2 regions of the Calidithermus timidus DSM 17022 genome follow, and region 2 is predicted to be linked to the other one. Evidence: riboswitches for the same ligand, from Rfam matches in the RefSeq annotation. Region 2 holds a riboswitch; the other holds the start of a gene.
What was found. A riboswitch is a leader RNA that binds a small molecule or an ion and turns the genes downstream of it on or off. The one in region 2 is predicted to bind S-adenosylmethionine.
Positions count from the first base shown of each region.

Region 1 (10,866 bases), on a different contig from region 2:
AGGCTCACGGAGGTCAGCCCGGGGCGGTACGAGGGCTGATACCGGGTGCAAAAAGATGATTGCCCAAGGCGGTCGGCGAACACATCCCTCCGGCTGACCGAATCGGGATTTTCCCTACGGCGTCTCGCGTACGGCTTACGACGTAGGACTCCCACCCAGCCCCCTCACCGCAGAAACGCCGTGAGAATCTCCTCCACCTGGTCGGTCTCGATCAGGAAAGCGTCGTGCCCGTGCGGGCTCTGGATCTCGCGGTATTCGCCGCCCGAGAGCAGCGCGCCCAGCCGCACCTCGGCGGCGGTGTAGAGCACGTCGGTGTCGATGCCCACCCACAAGCTGGGGATGCTCCGCAAGCGGTTTAGGGCAGCCTCGAGGCTCCCCCGACCCCGTGCGACGTCGTGGGTGTCCATGGCGTTCGACAGCACCAGGTAGGCGTTGGCGTCGAAGCGGCGGATGAACTTCTCGCCCTGGTAGAGCACGTAGCTCTCCCCCTTGACTGGGTTCTCGTTCCAACGCAGGTTGAAGGAGTGCGGCGAGCGAAAGGAGAGCATGGCAATGGCTCGAGCGAGTTGCAGACCCAGGGGCTGCTCGCTGTAGTAGCCGCCCCGGTAGCCCGGATCGCTGAGCACGGCCTCGCGGGAGAGCCGGTTGAAGGCGCGGGCCCAGGGGCCGTGCGTGGTGGGCGCAGCCAGCACGATGAGTTGTCTGACCCGCTCAGGGTAAAGCAGGGCAAACTCCAGCGCCACCATTCCCCCTAAGCTGCCGCCCAGCACCGTGACCCGCTCGATGCCCAGGTGGTCGAGCAACCGGACCTGGGCGCGGGCCATGTCGCGCACGGTGATGGCGGGGAATTCCGGGCCGTAGGGCTCGCCGGTGAGGGGGTTGCGCGAGAGCGGTCCGGTGGAGCCATAGCACGAGCCGATGTGATTGGCGCAGATCACGAAGCTGTGCCGGGTGTCGAGCACCCGGCCCGGCCCCACCAGCGCGTCCCACCAGCCGTCGGCGCCGAAAGCCTGCTCGAGCGGGCTCAGCAGCTTGAGGGTGGGCTCGTCGTAGGTTCCGGCCAGGTGAGCCGAGCCCGTCCAGGCGTGGAAGACCAGCACCGCGTTGTCACGGGCCTGGTTGAGGTAGCCGTAGGTCTCGTAGCGCAGGTGCAACTCGGGCAGGAGGCCGCCCTGCTCGAGCCCAAACACCTCGCCCGGCGCGGTCAGGCGCAGGGTCTGGGGCTGGGGCGGCGCAACCCGTCCCCTCGAGCGCGGCGGCTTGTAGAGCAAGGCCTCGTGCTCGCCCCAGGTTTCCTGGATCAAGCCGCCTCCAGAGTCAAGCACCACACTGGTCGTGCTCACGGCCTTGGCCTCCCCTCTGCCCCGCTCAAACGCCCACCGGGGCCCGCAGCGCCTGCTTGAGGTCGGCCTTGAGGTCCTCGGCGGCCTCGAGGCCCACGCTCAGGCGCACCAGCTCGGGGCTGACCCCAGCCAGTGCCTGCTCCTGGGCGCTGAGCTGGGAGTGGGTGGTGGAGGCGGGGTGAATGGCCAGGGTGCGCGAATCCCCCACGTTGGCCAGGTGCGAGATGAGCTCGAGGCGGTTGATGAAGCCCTTAGCCGCCTCGTAGCCGCCCCTGAGCCCGAAGGTGAGCACCGCGCCCGGCTTGCCGCGGAAGTACTTCTGGGCCTTGGCGTAGCTGGGGTGGTCTTCCAGGCCGGGGTAGTTGACCCAGGCCACCTCCTCCCGCTCGCGCAGCCAGTGGGCGATCTCCAGGGTGTTCTGCACGTGGCGCTCGGCCCGCAGCGAGAGGGTCTCTAAGCCCAGCAGCAGCACCCAGGCCTCGAAGGGGCCCAGCGCCTGGCCCTGGTCGCGCAGGCCATCGACGCGGGCCTTGAGGATGAAGGCCAGGTTGCCGAAGGCCTTGGTGAGCTCGAGGCCGTGGTAGCCGGGCTGGGGCTGGGTGAGGAGCGGGTAGCGCCCGTTGTCCCAGGCGAAGTTGCCCCCGTCCACGATCAACCCGGCGATGGCCGCCCCGTGCCCGCCGATCCACTTGGTGCCCGAGTGCACCACCACGTTGGCCCCCCACTCGAGGGGCCGGAATAAGTAACCCCCCTGCCCGAAGGTGTTGTCCACGATCAGGGCCACGCCCTTCTCCTGGGCAGCCTGAGCGATGGCTTCGAAGTCGGGGATGTTGAGCGCGGGATTGCCGATGGACTCGATGAACCAAGCCCGGGTGTTCGCGTCGGTGGCGGCGAGGAATTCCTCGGGGCTCTCGGCGCGGCTGGTGAAACGGGTCTCGATGCCCAGACGCGGCAGCGTGACCTTGAGCTGGTTCCAGGTGCCACCGTAGAGGTTGGGCGTGGCCACGATGTTGTCCCCGGCCTGAGCCAGGTTGGTGAAGGTGAGGAACTGCGCGGCGTGGCCCGAGCTCGTCGCCAGGCCCGCCACCCCGCCCTCGAGCGCGGCGATGCGCTTCTCGAGCACGTCGGTGGTGGGGTTCATGATGCGGGTGTAGATGTTGCCGAATTCCTGCAAGCCAAAGAGCCGCGCCGCGTGGTCGGCGTCCTTGAACTGGTAAGAGGTGGTGGCGTAGATGGGCACCTGGCGGGCGCCCGTGCTGGGGTCGGGGCTGTAACCGGCGTGAAGCTGCAGGGTCTCAAAAGCGAGCTTTCTGGACATAAAAAACCTCCAACCGCAGGCTTTGGGGCGGGACTTCTGGCTGGAGGTTTCAAAAGCGAAACCCCCATTCCGATGACGGTTCTCTACCGGAAGGGGGCTCACTGTGCCTAGCGAACGCGCACCCTTCTCTCATCTGCCTCCGGGCGTTTCCCCCGCCTGGAGTCGGAATTGGCACCTTTGCACTCGTGTCCGGTGATGAAACGAACACTCCTGCGGGTTGCCGCGGCATCTTCGGGCCGAATCCCTCCGCCGCTCTGGATAAGAGAACGTGTTATGTCTCGGTTGTTGCCGCGCCCCGGCGCGGTTAGATGCGAGTGTAGGCGAGAGAGGGCGGGGATGTCAAGGGAAAAGCCAAACGCCGGGCACGGGTCGTACGTTTTACGTCGTACACGATACGCAAGACGCCCCAGCTCTAGACGCTGGGCAATGGCCCGGAGGGCCGGAAATGGGTGATCAGGGCCTCGAGCGCGCTATCCAGCGGCTTGCCCACGGACAGGAGGCCGACGCCGGTTCCGGCGAGGAGGAGCTGGCCCTCGAGTTCGTCGGGCTTGAGGCGGGCCTCGGACACGCGGAGGCCGAGGGTGGCTGCCTGCTCGGCCACTTTTTGGCGGGTGATGCCCTCGACCCCGCCCTGCAGCACGCACAGTTCGCCGGCGCGGTAGAGCAGCGGGCTGGTACGGCTGCCGTCGACGACGTGCCCCTTTGCGTCGAGCAGCAGGCCCTCGAAGTGCCCGGCGCGCTCGGCCTCGAGGCGGGCCAAGCGATAGGGCAGGTAGTTGCCGGTCTTGTAGTGGCCGAGGTCGGGGTGAACCCGCAGCGAGGTGACGCAGACGCTCACCCCGCGGGTGTAGGTGGCTTCGGGGGGCGGGGCGAAGGGGCGTGCGCTCGAGACGTAGGCCTCTGGGGCCACCACCAAGCGCAACAACATGTCGGCGCGCTGCTGGCAGTGATGTTCGACCTCGCGCTCGAGCGCCTTAAAACCGGGGAAGGCAATGCCTAAAGCCTGGGCGTGGCGGCGCAGGCGCTCGAGGTGCTCGGGAAGCCACAGCGGTTCACCACCCTCTAAGCGAAGCGTGGTGAACACGAAAAAGCCATGCCACAGGGATTCGGGGAGCGGGGTGCCGACGGGTTCGCCGTTGATGCGGGTCATGGGGAGGGCCTCGAGGTCAGGAGGGGATCGGTTCAGGCCGGCCTGCCGGCTCGTCCACGGGGCTCAGCGACAGGAAGTTGCTCAGCAGCACCATCCCGTACTCCGAGAGCATGCTCTCCGGGTGGAACTGCACGCCCCAGGCCAGGCCGTGGGCGTGGGATAGCGCCATGCACAAACGCGTCTCTGGATCCCCGCCCTGGGTCCAGGCCTCCAGTCGCAAGGTCGGGGGCAGGTCGCGGATGAGCAGGGAGTGGTAGCGCGTGAAGCGGGCCGGGCTAGGCACTCCCGCGAAGATCCCCTCGCCGCGGTGCTCGACCGGGAAGGCCTCGCCGTGGACCGGGCGGGGGGAGCGCCCCAACCGCGCCCCCAGCGCCACCCCGAGCGCCTGATGCCCCAGGCAGATCCCCAGGAAGGGCAAGCGGGCCTCGAGCGCGGCCCGGGTCCACTCGAGGGTCCGGCCCGCCGTCGCCGGCTCACCCGGCCCCGGCCCGACGACGAGGTGGGTGGCCCAGGACAGGTCGGGGGCCACGCCGTGGTCCAGCACGCGGATTTCCGCCCCGAGCGCGGCCAGGTAGTCCACGATGTTGTAGCTGAAGGAGTCGTGGTTCTCCAGGAAGATCACCCGGGCCTCGAGGCGTCTCGCCGGTCTTGGCGGCCTCCAAACGCTGTCTCGGCGCGGCGGGGCCGGGGCCTGCCCCTCCCGGCCCTGCCCCAGAGCTTGCAGCAGGGCTTCCGCCTTGGCCTGGGTCTCGGCGTACTCGCGCTCGGGATCGCTCTCGATAACGATGCCCGCTCCAGCCGAGAAATAGCCGCTGCCTGCCGCAAAGCTGAAGCTACGGATGAGGATGTTGAAGTCGCAGCCCTTCCCCGAGACGTAGCCCATCGCCCCGGTATAGGCCCCGCGGGGAACGGGCTCGAGCTCAGCGATAGCGCGCATGACGCTCTCCTTGGGCGCTCCGGTGATGGTCCCACCGGGAAAAATGCTGGCGAACACCTGCCGCAAGGGCGCGTGGCTGCGGCCCCGCACCTCGGAGACCAGGTGCATGACGTGGGAGTAGCGCTCGAGGGTAAAGGCTTCGCTCACCTCCACGCTTCCCGGCTCACACACCCGCGCCAGGTCGTTGCGCAACAAGTCCACGAGCATGACGTGCTCGGCTCGCTCCTTGGCGTTGGCAAGGAGCTCGGCCCCCAGCGCCTCGTCTTGCCGGGGCGTCCGCCCTCTGGGCCGGGTTCCGGCGATGGGCCGCGCGGTGAGCATCCCCTCGCGGTAGGCGAACAAGCGCTCGGGGCTGCCTGCGACCACCGCGTAGCCCTCCCGGCGTACCGGTGAAGCCGGTCCCGTAAGGGAATCTGCCTCCCGGCGTACCGGTGAAGCCGGTCCCGTAAGGGAATCTGCCTCGCCCTCGAGCAGGCCCATGAAGGGGCTGGGGTTGTAGCACCGCAGGGCCCGGTACAAGGCCAGGGGATCGATCCCGCCCGCTGCGAAGCGGAAGCGGTGCGAAAGGTTGACCTGGTAGACCCAACCGGCTCGGATGCGCTCTTGCACCTCCTCGACGCCCGACAAAAAGGCATCCCTGGGATAGTCGCTATGCAACTCAACTTTTGGCAGCGGTTGAGCCCCGGCCAGCAGCGGGGCCAGCGACGCAGAGGGACTCTGGACGCGCTGCCCCTCGAGCCAGGCGTAGCCCTCGGGATAGAAGTAAAACGCCGCCTCGGGCAATCCGGGCAGGGGAGCGTGGGTAGGCAGCCCCAAGTGACGGGCGTACTCGTAGGCGAAGAAGCCGATCCAGGCCGGAAAATACCCCGCTCCCAGGCCCTGCTCGAGGAAGCCGAACACCTCGAGCGCGTCCCCCACCGCCTCCCCGTCGAGGTAGGTGATGCCGTCCCAGACCTCGAGCCGCCGCGTAGCCCCCACCCCGAGCAGGGTCAAGCGCCCAAACGGGGTCACGACCCCGGCGGACTCGAGCAAGGCCGGGCGCAGGCCCAAAGCCCGGGCCCGGGCGTAGAGGGTGGCGGCGTCGTCCGGCATCGCCTCGATTGTAAACGCATCGAGAGCAGTTTCAGTTCCCTGGTTCGCTCGCTGCACCCGCACGCGGGGCAGGTCAAGACCTTCTCAAAATCGCTCTCATCCACTCGGGTGTGTTGCCCTGACTTCAGGTAGCAAACGAGGTCATTGTGGAGCAGCCTGCTCACTCATAGATTGAAGTACTTCGCCGACGGGTGGTGCACCACGATCGCGCTGGTGGACTGCTCGGGGTGGAGCTGGAACTCCTCGGAGAGTTCGACCCCGATCTCCTGCCACTGCAAGAGGTCTTGCAGGTATTTCTGATCCTCCAGGCGTGGGCAGGCGGGGTAGCCGAAGCTGTAGCGGCTACCCTGGTAGCCCTGTTGGAACAAAGCTTGCAGGTCGGTGGCGTCGTCCTGGGCGATGCCGAGTTGCTGGCGCACGCGCTTGTGCCAGTACTCGGCCAAGGCTTCGGCCATCTCCACCGAGAAGCCGTGCCAGTAGAGGTAGTCCTGGTAGCGGTCGGAGCCGAAGAGCTTCGCCGCGTGCTCGGAAGCGGCGCGGCCCATGGTCACGACCTGGCAGCCCAGCACGTCGCGCGCGCCATTTTCCCAGGCCGCTTTGGGCATCCAAAGGGCCTCATCGCCAATGGGGTCGGCATAGCGGGGGCGGAAGAAGTCGGCGATGCAAAGGTGGCGGCTACTGGCCCCCATCTGGCGGGGGAAGTCGAAGGCGAAGAGCTCGGCGCCGGTTTCGGGGTCGAAGACGGCGAGCTTGTTCTTGTCGGAGGCCACCGGCCAGAAACCGTAGACCACGGCCGGTTCTAAGGTCCTCTCGCGCATAGCCTGCTCGAGCAACTCACGGAAGATGGGCTCGGCTTCGCGCTCGAGCTTCTGGGCGTACTCCGCTTTGTCCATCTCGCCCCGGCGAAAGCCCCACTGGCCGCGGAAGAGGGCGTTCTTGTTGACGTACTGGGCGATCACCCCTAGGTCGAGTTCGCCCTGGGTCTCGAGACGCCCTGCCCGGTGCGGCAACATCTCCCCTTCCATCCGCACCACCTTGCGCCCCCAGAAGGGCGGGCGGGGAATGCGGGGGGCAGGGGGAAGGTTCGAGGGGATGTACTCCGAGCCGGCCTCGAGCTTCTCCATGAGGATCTCGTAGGCGGTCTTGTACTTGTGCCCGCTCTGCTCGCGGCTGGTGAGTTTGGGCGGAGCGTGGCCGCAGAGTTCGTCCATCAGTTGTAGGCCGTCGAAGGCGTCGGAGGCGTAGTAGACGGGGCCGGTGGTGTAGGTCTGGCGCAGGTCGTTCTCCACGTAGTGGCGGTTGAGGGCCGCCCCGCCGAGCACCACCGGGATGCGGTAGCCCCGCTCGCGCATGTACTCGAGGTTCTCCTTCATCACCACCGTGCTCTTGACCAACAGGCCGCTCATGCCCACCGCGTTGGGCCGGTACTCCTCCACCGCGGCCAGGATCTCCTCGATGGGCTTCTTGATGCCCAGGTTCACCACCTTATAGCCGTTGTTCGAGAGGATGATATCGACGAGGTTCTTGCCGATATCGTGCACATCGCCCTTGACGGTGGCGAGGACCATGGTGCCCTTGTGCACGCCCTCGAGCCGGTCCATCTTAGGCTCGAGGTAGCGCACCGCCGCCTTCATGCATTCGGCGGCCTGGAGTACAAAGGGGAGCTGCATCTTGCCCGCGCCGAAGAGGTCGCCCACCACCTTCATGCCCTCCAAAAGCACCTCGTTGATCACCGAGACCGGGGTGTAGCCCGCCTGCAAAGCAGCCTCGAGATCGGCCTCGAGGCCCACCTTGCGCCCCTCGATGATGCGCTTTTTCAGGCGCTCCTCCAGCTTTAGCCCAGCGAAAGGATCCGTCGCCGCCGATCGCTCCACCTTGTTCTTGGCGAAGTAGTCCACGAAGGCGAAGAGTGGGTCGTGGGCCACCGAGCCGTCGGGGTTGAAGCTGCGGCGGTCGTAGATGAGGTCGAGGGCAAGCTTGTACTGCTCCTGGGGGATCTGGTTGATGGGCAAAATCTTGCCCGCGTTGAGGATGGCCGCGGTGAGCCCGGCCTTGATGCACTCGTCGAGGAAGACCGAGTTGAGCACCACGCGCGCCTGGGGCGAGAGACCGAAGGAGACGTTGGAGACACCCAGGATGAAGCCCACCTCCGGCAGCAGCTCGCGCAGGCGGCGGATGCCCTCGATGGTCCACATCGCCAGCTTGCGGGTATCCTCGTCGCCCTGGGTGATGGGGAAGGTGAGTAGGTCGAAGAGGATGGAGCTTGCCGGGATGCCGTGAACCTGGGTCAGGCGCTCATACATGCGCAGGGCGATCTCGACCTTGCGCTCGGGGGTCTTGGCCATCCCGGCCTCTTTGTCCTCGTCGATGGTGAGCGCGACCAGGGCCGCCCCGTGCTGGCGGGCGAGGGAGGCCACACGGTCGAACTTCTCCAGGCCGTCCTCGAGGTTGACCGAGTTGAGGATGGCCCGACCCCCCAGGTGCTCGAGCGCTTCCTGCATCACGTCGACCTGGGTGGAGTCGATCATGAGGGGGATTTGCACGCTGGTGGCAAAGCGCCTGACGACCTCGCGCATGTCGCGCACCTCGTCGCGGCCCGTCCAGGCTACGGAGATGTCGAGGACGTGGGCTCCTTCGGCCACCTGCTCCTGGGCGAGCTCGAGCATCCCCTCGAAGTCGTCGGCGAACAAGAGCTCGCGGAACTTCTTGCTCCCCGTGGCGTTGGTGCGCTCCCCCACGATGAGGATGCCGGTGTCCTGCCTCAGCGGCAGCGCCTGGTAGAGGCTCGCCACCTGTGCAGGAAACTGCGCCGGGGGCTTTGCGGCCTGCGGGTGGCCGTCCAGAGCCTCTGCCAGTGCACGGATGTGCTCTGGTCCGGTGCCGCAGCAGCCGCCCACGACGTTTAGGCCGTACTCGCGCACGAACTTGAGCTGCCAGCGCACCAGCTCGGCAGGGGTGAGGTCGTAGACCACCCGCCCCCTCTCGTTGCGCGGCAGGCCGGCGTTGGGCAAGCAGGAGACCCAGCGGGTGGAGTTCTGGCAGAAGAAGCGGATGTGCGAGTCCATCAGGTCGGGGCCGGTGGCGCAGTTCATCCCGATGACATCGATGGGGAGGGCCTCGAGCGCGGTCAGCGCAGCGTTGTCATCGGTGCCTACAAGCATGGTTCCGGTGGACTCGATGGTGACCTGCACCTGGATGGGCACTTCCCGACCCACCTCGCGCATGGCCGCACGGGCCGCCTGCACCGCACAGCGCACCTGGAGGATGTCCTGGCAGGTCTCGATGAGCAGGAGGTCTACCCCACCCTGGATCAGGCCGCGGGCGGCCACGCGGTAGGACCCCAGCATCTGCCGCCAGCCGATCTGCCCCAGGCTGATGAGCTTGGTGCCCGGCCCCAGCGAGCCGGCCACAAAGCGGGGCTTTTCGGTCGTGGAGAGCCTATCGGCCTCCTCACGGGCGATGCGGGCGCCCAGGTAGGCCAACTCCTCGGCCTCGGCCTCGAGCCCATACTCCACCAGCACGTGAGGGAAGGCCCCGAAGGTGTTGGTCTCGATCACGTCGGCGCCGGCCTCGAGGTAGCTGCGGTGGATGCGTGCGATCACGTCGGGCCGGGTGCGGTTGAGCACTTCCGGGCAGCCGCTGTAGGGCTCGCCGCCAAAATCGGCTGCCGTGAGGTTGTATTTGAAGATCTCGGTACCCATGGCCCCGTCATAGACCAGCACCCGGCGTGAGAGGGCCTGAAGGTAGGGAAAAGCTCGAGCCCGCGCCTCTCGCTGATAGCCCTGGGCAGTAAGGGGCTCCAACCCCTGCTCAGCAAAAAAGTCACGGTATACCCGCCCGCTCATGCCCCGTATTGTGCCACAGAACGCCGGGCGCTGGATGCCGATAGCCAAGCGCCTTGCGTTTCGTAAGACCAGCCCTTCACGTTGGACGTATATTGAACCCATGGCCAGCCTCACCGAGGGCATATTGCTCACCGACCAGTACCAGCTCACCATGGCCCAGGTCTACTTTCGCCTGGGAATCCACGAAAAACCCGCGCTGTTCGAGTACTTCTACCGCAAGAACCCCGATTACGGGCAGCATCAGGCAGGGTATGGCGTGTTCGCCGGATTGGATCCCCTGCTGCGGTGGATGGAAACCGCACGTTTTGGCGCGGAGGAGCTCGAGGTGTTGCGCTCGCACAAAACCCGCGCAGGCAAACCCCTCTTCGGAGCGGATTTCCTGGCCTGGATGGGACGCAACGGCTCCTTCGACGGGCTCACCCTGCGGGCGGTGGCCGAGGGTCGGGTGGTGCATCCCCAAGTACCCCTGGTTGCCATCGAAGGACCGCTGGCCCAGGCCCAGCTGCTCGAGACCGCCCTGCTGAACAAGCTCAACTTCGAGACCCTCATCGCCACCAAATCCAGCCGCATCCGCGAGGCCGCCGGAGCAGCGGCCTACATCCTGGACATGGGCCTGCGCCGGGCCGCCAGCGGGGCGGGCAACGCCGCGACCCGCGCCGCGCTGATCGGGGGCGCCAACCGTAGCTCGAACGTGGGGATGTCGCACGAGCTGGGCTTGCAAGCCGCCGGAACCCACGCCCACAGCATGGTGCAGGCCTTCATGGCGCTGGGCATGGGCGAACTCGAGGCCTTCCGGGCCTTCGCCGAGGTCTACCCCGACGACACCGTGCTGCTGGTAGACACCGTAGACGTGCTCGAGAGCGGCATCCCCAACGCCGTCAAAGTCTTCGAGGAGCTCAAGCGCAAGGGCCACCGCCCTATCGGCATCCGGCTCGACTCGGGCGACCTGGCCTACCTCTCCATCCGCGCAGCCCAGATGCTCGACAAGGCGGGCTTCGCCGACGTCTCGATCGTGCTCTCCTCCGAGCTCGACGAGCTGGTGATCTGGCAGATCCACACCCAGATCCGCGAGGAGGCCCCGCGCTACGGGGTAGATGCCGATGCCCTGATCAGGCGGCTGGTGTTCGGGGTAGGCACGCGCATGGTAACGAGCTGGGGCCAGCCGGCCCTGAACGGGGTGT
Region 1 covers NZ_KB890688.1:395,533-406,398, reverse strand. Annotated here, with positions in the region: gene B047_RS0105160 (MFS transporter) at 1-39, shown strand, start outside; gene metX (homoserine O-acetyltransferase MetX) at 165-1,304, opposite strand; gene B047_RS0105150 (O-acetylhomoserine aminocarboxypropyltransferase/cysteine synthase family protein) at 1,369-2,661, opposite strand; SAM riboswitch class I at 2,788-2,926, opposite strand; gene B047_RS0105145 (aminotransferase class IV) at 3,074-3,811, opposite strand; gene B047_RS0105140 (aminodeoxychorismate components I/II) at 3,828-5,840, opposite strand; gene metH (methionine synthase) at 6,005-9,685, opposite strand; gene B047_RS0105130 (nicotinate phosphoribosyltransferase) at 9,786-10,866, shown strand, end outside.
Region 1: linked by a shared signal. The riboswitch ahead of B047_RS0105150 (O-acetylhomoserine aminocarboxypropyltransferase/cysteine synthase family protein) and the one ahead of B047_RS0109960 (O-acetylhomoserine aminocarboxypropyltransferase/cysteine synthase family protein) in region 2 are both predicted to bind S-adenosylmethionine.

Region 2 (10,866 bases):
ACCTCCTAACTCACAGCCAAGCCTAGAAGGGGCGGAGTGGTGATTGTGTGATTACTTGCCTCAATTAGAGGCGGGGTTAAGCCCAGTTAAGCCTTAATTCCCGTCGGCGGTCGAGGATCCGGGCCTAGGACCAAGGCGTATTGCGTACGACAGGCACCTTGCGTTTAGCGCTCGGTGTTCGGCTATCAACATTTTTAGCCCAGCCTAAAGGGGCTGCGCTGCCCCGCCAGGGCGATTTCGCGGGCTTCCTGGGGCGCCCAGGAGAGGGCCAAGGTGGCCTGGTAGGCCCGCAGGGCCTTCTCTCGCTGGCCCAGGGCGTCGGCCAGCTGGCCGTAGCGGGCCAGGGTGTAGCCGGGCAGGTAGGCTGGGTGCTGAAAATCGCCGTGGACGAGCTGTTCCAGCAACGCGAAGGCGTCCTCGAGCTGCCCCGCAGCCAGGTAGATTTGGGCCGCGCAGTAGGTGGCCTCGGGGCCCTCTACTTCCCCAAGTTGGCTCAGCAACAGCGCCCAGTCGTCGCCCTCCTCCAGCCGCCAGGCCCTGTCCAGCACGCTGCGCTGCCGCTCGGCCTCGCTGGGGTAGTGCTCTTTGGCAGTGAGGGCGTTGGGGACGAGCTCGAGCAGCAGCGCGTAGTCCAAGGCGTCGGCCAGCACCACGTAGCGCCCCTCGGGGAGGCTTTGCAAACAGGCGGCCACCTGCTCCATACGCCGGCGCCGGTGGCCGGTGGCCGGGCCCTCGCCAAACAGGCGGGCCAAGCTCTCGAGGTACTCCCGTAGGGGTCGGAGGACCTCGGGCTTGGCCCAGTCGGCGGGGGTCTTGGGCTGGGTCAGCACATCCCGGAGGGCGGCCTCGAGCCCGGCGGCCCGCTCGAGCAGTTCCCGGCCCTTGGGGTATTGGGCCAAGGCTTCGCGGAAGAGCTCTCCCTCGAGCTTGAGGTGCTCGAGGGTATCGAGGGCCTCGAGCGCGATGCCCCTGGCTTCGGCCCAGGGCAGCAGGTGGAAGAGGGAAAGCTCGCCCGCCTCACGCCACTTGCCGGCTGCGAGTTCCTGCGGGCCATAGGAGGCCAGGAGTATCTTGGTAGGGCTGTGGGCCTGGACCAATTCCCGCAGCGTCACCGCGTTGTAGCGCGGATGCAAGAGGTGAAAGGGACCGAGCGTGGCAAGGATCAGCGACGACATCTGGCGTATCATAGACTTCAGCGACCGCAATTACCGTCTGGCGATGCTCAATGGGTGGTTCGTCTTCCTGGGCGACGCCTTTTTCAACGCCTCCATCGTGCTATCGAGCTTCGCCGCCAAGCTGGGCGCACCCAACAGCGTCATCGGGCTACTCCCGGCCCTGCTGGGCGCAGGTTCGATGATCCCTCAGGTTTTCGTCGCGCCCTACGTGGCCCGCCTCCCGGTCAAGGTGCTGCTCTACCGCCGGGTGGCGGTGCTGCGGGTCTCGAGCCTGGCCTTCATCGCCCTGGCCTCCTTCGTGCTGGGACACCGCCCCGATTTGCTGCTCGCGTGCTTCGTGCTGGGGCTGGCCCTCAACGGCCTGGTAACGGGCTTTTCCTCGCTGCCCTTCTGGGAAACCGTGGCCAAGACCATCCCCATGGAGCGCCGGGCCGCCCTCTTCGGCGGGCGCAACCTGGTGGGGGGAATGTTGGCCTTCCTGGCGGGGCTGCTGGTGCGCTACCTGCTGGGCACGCCGTTGCCCTTTCCCATCCCCTACGCCATCCTCTTCACCCTGGGCACCTTGTCCTTCGGCGTTGGCTGGTACCTCTTCGGGCTCAGCCACGAACCCCCCGACGAGGGCCGCCCCGCCGAGCGCATCCACCTAGGCCTACCGCTGAAGGACTTCGCCTTTCGGCGCTTCCTGCGCGTGCGGGTGCTGTTTGCGCTGGCCTCCATGACCGAGCCCTTCTACGCCGCCTACGCGGTGCGCGGGCTGGGGCAAAGCAGCGAAATCGGGCTCTACCTCACGCTCTACACCCTCTCCAGCGTGCTCTCCAACCTGCTGTGGGTGCGGCTTTCCCAGCGCTACGGCTCCAAGCTGCTCATCCTCAGCGGGGCCAGCCTGGGCGTGGTGACCCCCATCCTGGCCCTCCTGCTGCCACCGGGTGCTTACGGGCTGGTGTTCGTGCTCCAGGGCACCTACCTGGCCGCGCTGGGGCTGGGCACCACCACCTACTTGCTCAACACCGCCGATCCCCAAAACCGCAGCTCCTACATCGGGCTGGCCAACACCGTCGTCGGCGTCGTCTCCTTCTCCCCCGTGCTGGGGGGCCTGCTAGCCGACCGGCTCGGCTACGCCGCACCGCTGCTGCTGGCGGCGGTCTGCTATGGCTGGGGGCTGTACGCGGGGCGCAAGCTCGAGGGGGGGGTTTGAGCAGTCGACCATTAGCTAAAGGCTATAGGACGTACGCCCCCGGCCACCGAGCCCCAATTTGACGCTAGCTCCCCCAGGCCCTACACTGGCCTGCAAGATGCCCGGTCCCGCTATCACTACCCGACGCCGGGGGGACTCCTAGGCCGCAAGGTTTCGGAGGTCCTCCCGGCTCGCGTAGAATGCGAGCCGGATTTTTTTAGCGGAGGAGTGATGAACCTAGTACTGCCCGACGGAAAACAGCTCGAGCTCCCCCAGGGTGCGACGGCCAAAGACGCCGCCCAAGCCATCGGGCCGGGGCTCGCCAAAGCCGCCATCGGCGCCATCGTGAACGGTGAGCTCTACGACCTGCTCAAGCCCTTGCCTTCAGAGGCCAGCGGCGCGAAGATCAAGATCCTCACCGAAAAAGACCCCGAGTTCGCTCAGCTCTTCCGCCACACCCTCGCCCACGTGATGGCTCAGGCCGTGCGCGAACTCTACGCCGAGCGGGGGTTCAAGCCCGAAGACGTCAAGCTCGCCATCGGGCCGGTGATCGAGAACGGCTTCTACTACGACATCGACGCCCCCACACCCCTGCGCGAGGAAGATCTGCCCATCATCGAGGAGAAGATGCGCCAGATCGTGGCGGCCGACCTGCCTCTGGAGCGCTTCGTCCTGCCGCGGGAGGAAGCCTTAAAGCGCTTCGAGGGGGTGGACCCCTACAAGACCGAGCTCATCCAGGACCTTCCCCAAGGCGAGGAGATCAGCTTTTACAAGCAGGGAGACGAGCGCTACGGCTTCACCGACCTCTGCCGGGGACCCCACGTCCCCAGCACGGGCCGCATTCCGCCACACTTCAAGCTCACCTCGCTGGCCGGGGCCTACTGGCGGGGCGACTCCAAGCGTCCCATGCTCCAACGCATCTACGGCATCGCCTTCCGCTCGAGGGAAGAGCTCGAGCACTACCTCTGGGCTCAGGAAGAGGCCAGGAAGCGCGATCATCGCAAGCTAGGAGCCGAGCTCGATCTCTTCACCATCAGCGAAGAGGTGGGCAAGGGCTTACCTCTGTGGCTGCCCAAGGGGGCTTTCATCCGGCGGCAGCTCGAGCAGTACATGTACGAAAAGGAGCAGGAGCACGGCTACCACTACGTCATCACCCCGCACATCGCCAACTCCAAGCTCTACTACACCTCCGGGCACCTCCCCTACTACAAAGACGACATGTACGCTCCCATCGAGATCGAGGGCGAGGAATACTACCTCAAGCCCATGAACTGCCCGCACCACCACATGATCTACAAAGCCCGGCTCAAGAGCTACCGCGACCTGCCCCTACGCCTGGCCGAGTTCGGCACCGTCTACCGCTTCGAGCTCTCCGGCACGCTCTCAGGGCTGGCCAGGGTGCGCGGCTTCACCCAGAACGACGCCCACATCTACTGCTCCAAGGCCCAGGTCAAGGAGGAATTCATCCGGGTGATCCAGCTCTTCGACGAGGTCTACAAGGACTTCGGCATCAGCGACTACTGGTTCCGCCTCTCCCTGCCCGACTTCGAGAACAACCCCGAGAAGTTCGGCGAGCCCGGCCCCCACTGGGACGAGGCCATCACCGCCATCCGCTCGGCGCTGGAGGAGACCGGCGCTCAGTACGTCGAAGGCATCGGAGAAGCCACCTTCTACGGACCCAAGCTCGACGTGCAGCTTCGCACCGTATTGGGCAAAGAGGAATCCATCGCCACCAACCAGCTCGACTTCATCAGCGCGGGGCGTTTTGGCCTCGAGTTCACCAATGAGCGGGGCGAGAAAGAGACCCCGGTCATCATCCACCGCGCCATCATGGGTTCTTTCGACCGCTTCTTCGCCTTCTACCTCGAGCACACCGCCGGAGACTTCCCCCTGTGGCTCTCCCCCATCCAGGCCGTGATCGTCCCCATCGCCGACCGCCACCTGGGCTACGCCCAACAGGTCGCCGCTCAGATGCGCAAAAACAAGCTCCGCGTCGAGATCGACGACCGCAGCGAGCGCATGAACGCCAAGATCCGCGATGCCGAGCTTCAGAAAATCCCCCTGATCCTGGTAGTCGGCGACAAGGAAGCCGAAGCGGGCACGGTAAACCTGCGCGAGCGGCACGTCAAGGAACAGCGCACGCTGCCGGTGAGCGAGCTGATCGCACAGATGCACAAGCGGGTGCAGGAGCGGAAGTAGGGACGCGGGGGGCGGGTCTCCGTCTTGACGCCGCCTTGCCCAACCCCTACCATCGGGGCTAACCCTGAGCTTCAGGGCCACAATCAGCACGTTCTTCTATCCAGAGCAGTCGAGGGAACGGCCCGACGACACTGCGGCAACCTGTAGCCACGCTCGCCCATCTGCGGTCGGGTACACGCCCCACCCATAGCCGAGCCGGCGGCTACGCTTGGTGCTAATTCCGCCTCAGGGCCTCACCGCCAGGCCCGGGGAAAGATAGAAGAAGGGCCTGTGCCCTTCTTCGGAAGAACGTCCGAGGAGGGGATTTTTGTGGACTTTTCAACCCTGGCCGTACTCAGCGGAATACCCGACGACCCCCATCACGCCGTGGGAGTGCCCATCTACGCGGCGGCAGCCTACAGCTTCGCAAGCCTCGAGGAGGGCGCGCACAAGTTCGCCACGGGCGAGGGCTACACCTACACCCGATTGCAAAACCCCACTGTGGCCGCGCTCGAAGAACGCCTGAGCGCCCTGGAGGAGGCCATCGGGGCGGTATGCCTGGCTTCGGGGCAAGCCGCCAGCTTCGCGGCATTGCTCGCTTTGGTGCGCTCGGGGGACGAGATCGTGGCCAGCCCTGGGCTCTTCGGCGGCACGGTGGGGCTCTTAAACCAGGTCTTCGGCCTGATGGGCCTCAAGGTGCACTTCGTCGCCCCCGAGGTGGGGGCAGTACGGGCGGTGCTCAACGAGCGCACTCGAGCGGTCTATACCGAGGTGCTGGGCAACCCCTCGCTCGAGCTGCCCGACTTGGAAGGGCTGGCCCGGCTGTGCGAGGCGCACGGCGTGGCCCTGATCGTGGACAACACCTTCGGGGCGGTGGGTGCGTTGGCGCGGCCCCTCGAGCACGGCGCCCACGTCGTCACCCACAGCCTGACCAAGTGGGCCAGCGGGCACGGCTCGATTTTGGGCGGAGCAGTGCTGGCCCGCTCGAGCGAGATCTGGCGGCGCTATCCGCAGTTCACCACGCCCGATGCCCAGGGTCGCGTTCCGTGGGAAGCCCTTGGCCCGCGATGTTTTCTCGAGCGCGTGCGGCAACTGGGCCTATCGCTGGGGGGCATGGTGCTCTCGCCCTTCAACGCCTATTTGCTCTTCCAGGGGATCGAGACCGTCGAGTTGCGGGTGGAGCGCTCCTCGAAAAGCGCCCTCGAGGTCGCCTCATGGCTGCAGGAGCAGCCCCAGGTGGCCTGGGTGCGCTACCCCGGCCTGAAGGGCGACCCGGCCCATGCCCGGGCCTCGCAGTACTTGCGGGGCGGCTTCGGCAGCATCCTGACCTTCGGCGTGAAAGGCGGGCTCGAGGGAGCCAGCCGCTTCCTGGCCCACCTCAAACTTCTCCAGGCCCCCAACGTGGGCGATGCACGCACGCTGGCGGTTCACCCTTGGACCACCACCCACTCTCGCATCCCCGAGCCCGCCCGCCTGGCCGCGGGGGTAAGGCCCGAGATGATCCGCTTTTCGGTGGGCCTCGAGAGCCCCAAGGACATCCAGGCCAGGCTGGCCGAGGCGCTGGCGGCGGTGGGCTAGGGGGGATCGTTCTACGCTAAGTACACCGTCGTAGAGACACCTGTACCCCGTACCCCACCCTCTCCGCGAATCCGGGTACCCCAGGCATCTATGCGACGGTGTACTAATACCAGATTCGGTCAGTTCGTTCCCATTCGGGAACAAACTGACCCGACCGAAGGGAGTGCTCTGGGATTCAAAAAGATAGCCTCTGGGTTTTGGTTTTGAAGAGTATCTTTTTGAATCCGGTATAAGTGCTTCGCTGGATTTTCCTGCATCTTGAACCCCCACAAGAAGCGTTTGTCCGCACGCTGATGGGAACGCGAAGCGTGGGTACTTAAACCGGAACCCTTCACTCCTACGCCGAAGCCAGATTGCCAAAACGCTCCCTGAGCGTCTCCACGCCCACGCGGTGGCAGTAGTCCCCAAAGGCTTCGCCCTCGAGCCGCTCGCGCTTGTAGGCCTCGAGGACCGGCTCGAGCCGGCGGGCAATTTCCTCGCGCCCCACGTTGTCGAGGTAGAGCTGCCCCAGTCGGGTTCCCAAGGGGCTGCCGCCCAGGTAGACGGTGTAGGAGTTCAGGCTGCGGCCCACCAGCCCCACCTCGGCGCTGTAGGGCCGGGCGCAGCCGTTGGGGCAGCCGGTCATGCGCACATGGGGGATGGGGCCATCGTGTAGCTCGAGCCTCTTCAGCACAGCGTCGAGCTCGCGGATCACCTGGGGCATCACCCGCTCGCTCTCGGTGATGGCCAGGCCGCAGGTGGGCAGGGCCGGGCAGGCCATGGCGTTCTGCACGACGAGCGGGAGCGTGCCGGGAAGGGCCACGCCGTGGTTGCGCAAGATGGCCTCAACGGCGGCCTGATTGGAGGGATCGAGGCCGACGAAGAGGAGGTTCTGCTGGGCGGTGAGGCGCACCTCGGGGGCAAATCGCTGCACCACCTCGCGGATCGCCGCACGCAGATTTTCCTTGACCCGCCCGTTCTCCACAAAGAGCCCGAAGAACAGCCTGCCGTCGCCCTGCTCATGCCAGCCCAGGTGGTCGTCGCCCGAGAGCCACGCCAGCGCTCGGGCTTCGGGGAGGGCGTAGCCCACGTAGCGCTCGACCTCGGCCTTGAAGCGCTCGAGGCCCCAGGCCTCGACGAGGTACTTCATACGGCTATACTTGCGGTCATCGCGTCGCCCGTGGTCGCGCTGCACCTTGACGATGGCCTCGACGACCTCGAAGAGCTGCTCGGGCCCAACGGTGGCGAGGGGTTTGGCCAGCACGGGGTGGGTTTCCTTGGCCCCGTGGCTCTGGCCCAGCCCGCCACCTACCAGCAGGGTGAAGCCCTCGAGCCCCCCCTCCCCCACCACCGGGACGATCCCGATGTCTTGGGTGTAAACGTCCACACAGTTGTCGCCGGGGAAGGCGAAGCCGATCTTGAACTTGCGCGGCAGGTAGGTATCGCCGTAGAGGGGTTCGTTTTCCTCGAGGCTCGCCGCTCGCTCCCCATCGAGCCAGATCTCGTAGTAGGCGCGGGTTTTGGGCTTGAGCCGCTCGGAGAGCTCTTTGGCGTAGCGGTATAACTCAGCGCGCTGACGGTCGGCAAAAGGCGCCGGGCAGGCCACGATGTTGCGCACCACATCCCCGCAAGCCGAGAGGGTGGTGAGCAGGTTGCGGTTGAGCACCTGCACCAAGGGCTTGAGGCCCCCCTTGCGCACCCCGTGGTACTGGATGGCCTGGCGGGTGGTGAGGCGCAGTGTCGCGTTGCCCAGCTCGTCGGCCAGCCGGTCGAGGGTGAGGTATTGCTCGGGCGTGAGCACCCCGCCGGGAATGGCCACCCGGATCATGAAGGAGTAATCGGGCCCCAGGCCCTGGGCTCTACGCGCCTTGCGCACATCGCGGTCGTCCTGTTGGTAGATGCCGTGAAATTTGAGGATCTGGTAGCCCTCTTCGCTGAAGTGGTCGCTGCCATCGTGCAGCTCGGCGTCTACCGGCCCGCGCAGGCGATTGCTGGCGATCTTCACGTATTCGACTTTGGACAGCTTTGCTTCTGACATGGCCTTTTCTCCCTAACCCAAAGCGCCGGCGACGGCACGCCCCGCCGCCCGCAAGCGCTCCCTCAACCGCACCACCTGCCCGATGACCCACACGGCGGGGGATTGCACCTCGACCCCTCCCGCGGCCACCTCCCCCAGCGTGGCCATCACCACCCGCTCCTGGGGGGTGGAACCCTTCTCGATGAAGGCGATGGGCTCTGCGGGGGAGCGCCCGGCCCCGATCAACCCCTGGGCGATCTGGGCCCGCGCCTTGACCCCCATCAGGATCACCAGGGTATCGATGCGGGCGTAAGGGGCAAGCTCGGGCAACACCCCCCCTTGCGCATGCCCCGAGAGCACCGCCAAGCCCCCCGCCACCCCGCGCATCGTGAGGGGGATGCCGGCCAGCCCGGGCACCGCCAGGGTCGAACTCAGCCCGGGAACCAGCTCCACTGCGATGCCCTCTTCAGCCAGCAAGGCCCACTCCTCCCCCCCGCGACCGTAGACCAGGGGGTCGCCCCCTTTGAGCCGCACCACCTTGCGCCCAGCCCGGGCGTGGAAGAGCAGTTGCCGGAAGATGTCTTCCTGCACTCGCTCCTGCTCCCCCTGCTCCTTGCCCACGTAGACCCTCTGTGCCAGCGGGTTGATCAACCCCAAGACCTCCGGGCCCACCAGGCGGTCGTAGAGCACCACCTCGGCTTCTCCCAACACCCGCACCGCCTTGAGCGTGAGCAGCTCGGGGTCGCCAGGACCCGCCCCCACCAGATAGACCTTGCCCTTCACGGCGTCACCTCCGGTGCGGATACCGACGCTGGTACTGCTGCATTCCCCTCCCGCGGATGTGGGTTGGGGTTGTGGCGCAAGGCTTCCAGCAACACCGCGCGAGCGGCCTGGACTTCCCCCCGCGCCGCCAACTCCAGCGCGGGGCTGTCGATCATGCGGTACCAGGCGGCCTTGCGGGCCTCGAAGTCATCGGGGAAGGTCTCGGCGACGATGGCGCGGAACGGGCGCAAAAGCCGCAGGTATTCGGCGTACTCGGGGCCGTACTCCCGGGCCAGCCGCTGCTTGATGCGCACCCCCAAGGCGGGGGCCACCCCGCTGGTGGAGACCGCGATCACCAGCTCGCCCTGGCGGTGCACCGCGGGCAGGATGAAATCGCAGTGCGCGGGGTCATCGACCGCGTTGAGCCAGATGCCGCGCTCGCGGGCCTCTCGGGCCACTTCGGCGTTGAGCGATTGGTCCGCGGGGTGCGAGATCACCAGGCAGAAGCCTCCGAGGTCGCCCCGCTGATACCCCCGCCGCAGCCAGCTCAGTCGGCCCTCTTGGACCAGGGGCTCGAGGCCGGGGTGCTCGCCGGGGGAGAGCAGCGTCACCCGGGCCCCCACCCCCAGCAAGCCCCGCACCTTGGTCTCCGTCTCCCAGCCGCCCCCCACGAACAGCACGGGGCGGTCTCGAAGGTCCAGCATCACGGGGTAATAAGCATGAGGTAGCGTCATGGTTCACCGAGCCAGACTCGGCGCGCTCCGAAGCACCAGATGCGAGCCGATAAACATCAACCACAGCAAAAGCCCCAGCCGGAAGGGGCGCTGGGCGATTCGTTGGGCCAACCAAACCCCAGCCAGCGATCCCAGCAAGCCACCCGCGGCGATTTTGAGCAGCAGAGCGAAGTCGGCCTGGCCCAAGGCCGCGTGAAGCCCGCCGCCGATGGCCGAGAGGATCAGGCCGAAGCAGATGTCGGTTCCCACCACTTCCTTAGGAGCCAAGCGGGTCGCGCTCATGAGCAGCAGGGTTCCCAAAGCGCCCGCACCCGCCGAGGAAAAGCCCACCTCGAGACCGATAAACGCCGCAATCAGGACGATCCAGGCGGGATGGAGACTGCGCGGGCGGATCTTCTTGAAGGTAAGCGCTAGGTTGATCAGGGCCACGGCGATGATGGTCAGGCCGATGACCAGCAAAACAGTATCCTTGTGACTTTTGAGCGAACCCAACAGGAGGCTCCCCGCCGCCACCGCAGGCACCCCCCCGGCCAGCAGCCAAGTCAGCGCCCGCAGGTTGACCTGCTTGCGGGCAAAGTAAACCAGACCGGCGGGGATCTTGGCGAAGACTGAGAACAGCAGCGCCGTGCCCACCGCAACTTCAGCAGGTATGCCCAGAAAGAGGATCAAGACAGGAGCAGTAATGGTTCCGCCCCCCACCCCCGAGAGGCCGATGCTCAGGGCGATCACGAAACCCACGAGGACCTCGAGCACCCTAGGCCCCCCTCAGCGCTTCATCCCGGTAGGCCGCACGCAGCACCTCGGCCACCTCGGGGCGGGTGAACTCCGGCGGTAGCGCAGCCCCCGAGCGCAAGAGCTCGCGCACGCGGGTTCCCGAGAGGGTGAGGTGGTGCGCGCTGTCGTGCGGGCAGGTACGTGCGGAGACGATGGAACCGCAGGTACGGCAGTAGAAGGTGTGCTCGAACTTGAGGATCGTAATGCCGATTTCCCCCGGAGCGAAGGCCTCGAAGATCTCCTGCGCGTCGTAGGTGCCGTAGTAGCTGCCCACCCCGGCGTGGTCGCGCCCGACGATGAAGTGGGTACAGCCGTAGTTCTTACGGCTGATGGCGTGCAAAATGGCCTCGCGCGGCCCGGCATAGCGCATGGCCGCCGGGTAGACCCCCAGCAGTACCCGCTCCTTGGGGTAGTAGCGCTCGAGCAGCACCCGGTAGGCCTCCATCCGCACCCTGGCGGGCACGTCGTCTTGCTTGGTGGCCCCCACCAAAGGGT
Region 2 covers NZ_KB890697.1:195,823-206,688, forward strand. Annotated here, with positions in the region: gene B047_RS0109945 (tetratricopeptide repeat protein) at 195-1,175, opposite strand; gene B047_RS0109950 (MFS transporter) at 1,219-2,370, shown strand; gene thrS (threonine--tRNA ligase) at 2,581-4,548, shown strand; SAM riboswitch class I at 4,642-4,810, shown strand; gene B047_RS0109960 (O-acetylhomoserine aminocarboxypropyltransferase/cysteine synthase family protein) at 4,858-6,105, shown strand; gene B047_RS0109965 (NADPH-dependent assimilatory sulfite reductase hemoprotein subunit) at 6,443-8,122, opposite strand; gene cobA (uroporphyrinogen-III C-methyltransferase) at 8,135-8,884, opposite strand; gene B047_RS16650 (precorrin-2 dehydrogenase/sirohydrochlorin ferrochelatase family protein) at 8,881-9,567, opposite strand; gene B047_RS0109980 (sulfite exporter TauE/SafE family protein) at 9,601-10,350, opposite strand; gene sat (sulfate adenylyltransferase) at 10,352-10,866, opposite strand, start outside.